Linked DNA regions of Ruminococcus albus AD2013. Each later gene encodes a partner of the first gene's protein in a complex. Links are inferred from orthologs where the notes say so. Each region holds a gene or a part of one and is shown on either strand. Other genes may lie near its edges.

The links. Proteins that work in one complex are often made in the same cells at the same time.
Region 2: the proteins of tig (region 1) and rpsG are in contact, whole or in part, in a crystal structure (PDB 3GTY), measured with the Thermotoga maritima proteins. The link is inferred for Ruminococcus albus AD2013 from one-to-one orthologs. Residues at the interface, in WP_004081061.1 of Thermotoga maritima: Glu122, Val124, Val129, Leu130, Tyr133, Glu188, Gly259, Ile262, Tyr263, Glu266, Ser270, Glu273, Gln274, Glu277, Arg308, Gln311, Ile312, Ser315, Tyr316, Glu325, Arg329, Arg336, Leu363, Phe366, Trp367, Arg373, Leu377, Arg381, Leu384, Glu387; in WP_004081843.1 of Thermotoga maritima: Lys34, Lys52, Lys55, Glu59, Arg62, Gln63, Glu66, Asn67, Lys69, Val71, Arg95, Ala109, Lys110, Lys111, Gly112, Arg113, Pro114, Glu117, Glu121, Ile124, Ala125, Tyr127, Asn128, Asn129, Thr130, Gly131, Lys135, Asp139, Arg142, Met143.

The regions. Positions count from the first base shown.
Region 1 is NZ_JAGS01000001.1:1,643,610-1,646,516, forward strand. The notes cover bases 34-2,864. They hold tig (trigger factor), read right to left. Parts: upstream 2,174-2,864; coding sequence 893-2,173; downstream 34-892. Other genes in these bases: clpX (ATP-dependent Clp protease ATP-binding subunit ClpX), read right to left, coding at 34-209; clpP (ATP-dependent Clp endopeptidase proteolytic subunit ClpP), read right to left, coding at 221-811; N773_RS0107225 (metallophosphoesterase), read right to left, coding at 2,246-2,864. In the rest of the region: more of clpX, read right to left, coding at 1-33; more of N773_RS0107225, read right to left, coding at 2,865-2,907. UniProt on the Bacillus subtilis protein: Involved in protein export. Acts as a chaperone by maintaining the newly synthesized protein in an open conformation. Functions as a peptidyl-prolyl cis-trans isomerase.
Region 2 is NZ_JAGS01000001.1:3,250,151-3,252,911, reverse strand. What follows is about bases 77-2,761. They hold rpsG (30S ribosomal protein S7), read right to left. Parts: upstream 1,812-2,761; coding sequence 1,341-1,811; downstream 77-1,340. Other genes in these bases: N773_RS0114625 (hypothetical protein), read right to left, coding at 2,643-2,761; rpsL (30S ribosomal protein S12), read right to left, coding at 2,027-2,452; fusA (elongation factor G), read right to left, coding at 77-1,319. Also shown: more of fusA, read right to left, coding at 1-76.

The DNA of each region.
Region 1 (2,907 bases):
AGAGTGATACCGCCGTTATCAGCTGTCTTGTTCTTTTTCTTTTCAGTGACCTTAGCCCTGGGGCTAACGCTGCCCTGCTCTTCAAGGATATCATAGCAGAAGAGGACACATTCATCGCAGATATGGTTATTACCTGCAGAGAACATATTCCTTACCTTGTTTTCGGGCTTACCACAGAAAAGACATTTTTTCATAGTATCATTAGCCATTAAGATCTAACCTACCTTTTAGTGATAACTTTGTCGATCAGTCCGTATTCCAGTGCTTCCTGAGCTGTGAGATAATTATCGCGCTCGGTATCCACTGCTACCTGTTCTATGCTCTTGCCTGAGTTTTCAGCAAGTATCCTGTTGAGCTTTTCTCTTGTAGCGACCAGATGATCGGAGTGTATCTTAACATCGGTGCACTGTCCCGAAATACCGTTTCCGCCGATAAGAGGCTGGTGTATCATGATCTCACTGTTGGGCAGTGAGAATCTCTTGCCCTTTGTACCGCTTGAAAGCAGGAACGCACCCATAGATGCTGCCATACCGATACAGATGGTATTTACATCGCATCTGATATACTGTATGGTATCATATATAGCCATACCTGCGGTTACGGAACCTCCGGGGCTGTTGATATACAGATCGATATCCTTCTCGGGATCCTGGCTTTCAAGATAAAGCAGCTGTGAGATCACGAGGCTGGCAACATGATCGTCTATGGCCTCGCAGAGCATGATTATCCTGTCGTTCAGCAAACGGGAGAATATATCAAAACTTCTCTCTCCCCTGCTGGTCTGTTCTACTACATAAGGTACAAGTGCCATTGTAATGCCTCCTAAACAAATATAAGTATTCGCCCGCAAAGGTCGGGATACCCCGACTAGTGCAGGCGATGTATGTTTTACTTACTTGATAACAGCAGATTCCTTGATAAGATCAACTGCCTTGCCGACAGCCAGATCCTTCTTCAGATCTTCTGCGCGTATGTAGCTCTTTACCTGCTCAACTTCCATTCTGTAAGTCTCAGCCAGGTTCTTGAACTCGTTCTCAAGATCCTCATCGGTAACTTCTACATTCTCTACCTCAGCGATCTTCTCAAGAGCCAGTCTCAGCTTGACCTGCTTCTCAGCCTGCTCAGCATAGCCTCTCTTGATGGTGTCGATAGTCTGACCTGTGAACTGCATATACATATCCAGAGAGATGCCCTGAGGAGCCATTCTCTGCTCCAGCTCAGCTACCATCTCGTTTACTCTGTTGTCATACATAACATCAGGGATCTCAGCAGTCATGTTCTCAACTACCTTGTCAAAGAGATCGCCCTCGACCTTAGCGTCAGCAGCCTTCTCAGCAGCCTCTTCCAGCTTGGTCTTAACGTCAGCCTTGTACTCGTCAACGGTATCGAAATCTGTGGAATCCTTTACCATATCATCGTCCAGCTCGGGCAGCTCCTTCTTGGAGATGCTCTTGAGGTTGATCTTGAATACTGCGGGAGCGCCTGCGAGATCCTTTACCTGATACTCCTCAGGGAAAGTAACGTTGATCTCGAACTCTTCGCCTGTGCTGTGACCTACGATCTGATCCTCAAAACCGGGGATGAACTGACCGCTGCCCAGCTCAAGATCGAAGTCCTCAGCCTTGCCGCCGTCGAATGCAACGCCGTCCTTGAAGCCCTCGAAGTCGATCTTAACGGTATCGCCCTTCTCTGCTGCTCTGTCGTCAACAGTAACGATCCTTGCGTTCTTCTCTCTCAGCTCGTCAAGCTTCTTCTGAACATCCTCGTCAGTTACAGCATTGACAGTTTTCTCAACCTCTATACCCTTGTAATCCTTAACTTCAACTTCGGGTCTGGTTGTGCACTTAGCTGTCAGCTTAACGCCGTTCTCCTTGTTGATCTCGGTAACTTCGATAGTAGGCTGACAAACGAGGTCAAGACCTGACTCATCGATAGCACCGTTAACAACGGGAGCGTACAGCAGATTGATAGCGTCCTCGAAGAATACCTCTTCACCGTAGGTCTTCTCGATCAGCTTTCTGGGAGCCTTACCCTTACGGAAACCAGGCAGAGCAATGTTCTTTCTTGCTCTCATGTATGCCTTCTGAAGTGCATCTTCAAAATCCTTTGCGGGTATCTCGATCTCCAGCTCGTAGCTGTTAGTGCCAACATTATTTGTAGCTTTTAAACTCATTTTCTAATTCCTCCAAAATAAAATATATCTTTAATATTATAGCACACTTTTACCTGTATTTCCAGTACTTTTTCAATAATTGTCACTTTGCACAATTCCAGTGATGTCTAATGGGTCAAAATGCAAAAAATCACTTGATATCAGCCGGTACTCTATACCGTCATACATACCGTTTACGGCATAGCCGTGGGCTTTGCCGTGAAGATGTCCGTAAAAGACCTTTTTCACGCCGTATTTATACAGTACATCAAGTATCTCGAAATTTCTGCTCTCCCCGAATACAGGCGGATAGTGCAGGAACACCACGGGTGTCAGCCCTGCCGATATTGCAGATTTCACCGACATTTCCAGCCTTATGGCTTCGCGGGCTATTACCTTTGCGCTTGCGGGTTCCGAATTATCATTTACCCAGCCGCGTGTGCCGCATATACCGATACTGCCGAACTGATAGTGGTTCAGATGAAGTATATTCAGGCTTTTGAAGCCCTTTTCATCAAAAAATCTCTGCATTTTCGACACGGTGTTCCACCAGTAATCGTGGTTGCCTTTGGATATTATCTTGGTGCCGTTGAGACTGTCAAGGAAAGCAAGATCCTTTTCGGTCTCTTCAAAGTTCATCCCCCACGAAAGATCCCCGGGGAGAACTACTATATCATCGGGACATATCTTATCCTGCCAGTTCTTTTCAAGCCTCTGCACATGGTCGTCCCAGCCGCCGAAAATATTCATCGGCT
Region 2 (2,761 bases), 1.6 Mb from region 1 along the record:
GTATAAGTTCTGAAGGTCGGGTCTTCTTCTGCCAGCTTAGCCAGCGCGATACCCATCTTCTCCTGACCTGCCTTAGTCTTAGGCTCGATAGCGAGCTGGATAACAGGCTCGGGGAATTCCATGGATTCCAGAATAACAGGGTTCTTCTCGTCGCAGAGAGTATCACCTGTTGTAGTATTCTTCAGACCGATAGCTGCACCGATGTCACCTGCATAGATGGTATCGATATCCTTTCTGTCGTTGGAGTGCATCTGAACGATACGTCCGATTCTCTCGTCCTTATCCTTGGTGGAGTTGTAAACGGTAGAACCTGCTGCCAGTACACCGGAGTATACTCTGAAGTATGCCAGCTTACCAACGAAGGGGTCTGTAGCGATCTTGAATGCCAGTGCTGCGAAAGGCTGATCGTCGCCTGAAATTCTCTCGCACTCTTCACCTGTATCAGGGTTAACGCCCTTGATGTGGGGAACGTCGATAGGAGAAGGCATATAGTCAACGATAGCGTCGAGCAGCTTCTGTACGCCCTTGTTCTTGTAGGAAGTACCACAAGTAACAGGAACCATTGTGTTAGCGATGGTGGACTTTCTGATAACAGCCTTCATCTCTTCGATGGTGATCTCCTCATCAGCGAAGAACTTCTCAGCCAGATCGTCATCAACTTCTGCCAGATGCTCGATCAGGTCAGCTCTGTACTGCTCAGCCTTTTCCTGCATATCAGCGGGGATATCCTCACATCTGATATCCTTGCCCAGATCATCATAATAAATGTATGCCTTCATCTCAAGGAGATCGATGATACCCTTGAAATCTTCCTCAGCGCCGATAGGCAGCTGGATCGGAACGGCATTGCACTGAAGTCTCTCGTGGAGCATATTCAGTACGTTATAGAAATCAGCACCCATGATATCCATCTTGTTGACGTATACCATACGGGGTACCTTATAGTTATCAGCCTGTCTCCAAACAGTCTCAGTCTGGGGCTCAACGCCGCCCTTTGCACAAAGAACGGTAACGGAGCCGTCGAGAACTCTCAGAGATCTTTCAACTTCAACGGTGAAGTCAACGTGGCCGGGAGTATCTATAATGTTGAGTCTGTGACCCTTCCAGTAGCAAGTAGTAGCAGCAGAGGTGATAGTGATACCTCTCTCCTTCTCCTGTGCCATCCAGTCCATTGTAGATGCACCGTCGTGTGTCTCACCGATCTTGTAGTTAACACCGGTATAGAACAGGATACGCTCAGTAGTAGTTGTCTTACCGGCGTCGATGTGTGCCATGATACCGATATTACGGTAATCCTGGAGCTTAGTTTCTCTAGCCATGATATATCCTCCTCTATACTCTTACCATCTGTAATGAGCGAAAGCCTTGTTAGCTTCAGCCATCTTGTGTGTGTCGTCACGCTTCTTGCATGAACCGCCTACACCGTTAAGAGCGTCGAGGATCTCAGCTGCGAGCTTTTCCTTCATTGTGTCCTCGTGTCTTTCACGAGAATACTTAGTGATCCATCTCAGACCGAGTGTCTGACGTCTGTCAGGTCTAACCTCCATGGGGACCTGATAGGTAGCACCGCCGACACGGCGAGCCTTTACCTCCAGCTCAGGCATGATATTGTTCATAGCCTCCTCGAAAACTTCGAGAGCAGGACGGCCTGTCTTTTCCTCTACGATCTCGAATGCTCCGTAAACGATCTTCTGGGCAACACCCTTCTTACCGTCGAGCATGATGTTGTTTACCAGACGTGTAACCAGCTTGCTGTTGTATACAGGATCCTGGAGTACGTCTCTCTTGGTAACTCTACCTCTTCTTGGCACTTTAATTCCCTCCTTCACAAATAATGAATTCATAGGTACTCGCTCTGTGACCAGACCTTTCGACCCGTCACAGCCCCGTCAGTTCCATGCAGAGTTACCGATATATATATCAATCACTCCACAAAAACTGTGGTCTCCGCTTTTACGCGGCAATGAGTTGTTCCATAAATTTTGAGCGGGATATTTCCCGTAGTGTTCGCAAGCTTGTTTTAAGCTTACTTAGCAGCGCCTGCCTTAGGCTTCTTAGCGCCGTACTTGGATCTAGCCTGCATTCTCTTAGCAACGCCCTGTGCATCAAGAGTACCGCGGATGATGTGGTATCTTACACCAGGGAGGTCCTTAACTCTTCCGCCTCTGATAAGAACAACAGAGTGCTCCTGAAGGTTATGACCGATGCCGGGGATGTATGCAGTTACCTCGTAGCCGTTGGTCAGCTTTACTCTGGCTACCTTTCTCATTGCGGAGTTAGGCTTCTTAGGAGTAGCTGTTCTAACAACTGTGCATACGCCTCTCTTCTGAGGACAGCTCTGATCGATCACTCTCTTCTTCTTGGCATTGAAGCCCTTCTGAAGTGCAGGAGCTGTAGACTTGTCTGCAAGTACGTTTCTGCCCTTTCTTACTAACTGGTTAAAGGTTGGCATGGTTTCTCTCCTTTCATCAAATAGTTACACTGACCCTATTGTCAGCGTACTCGACTATTATACATTACTTTTCCCGATATGTCAAGCGGTTTAAAATAATTTTTACACTTCACACAAATCACCCCGTCCGACAAGCAGACGGGGTGTCTATTATCCCATATTTTCCCGATAGACCGCAGTTCTTTGTCTGTCAGTATCTCTCCAGACCGGTCATTCTTATCCCTTTGTAAGTTTCGGTTTTTTCGTTTGTGAATACTACTTTACAGCCCGATGAGCCGTCGTCGGTACTGAAGCTTATGACCATATCAT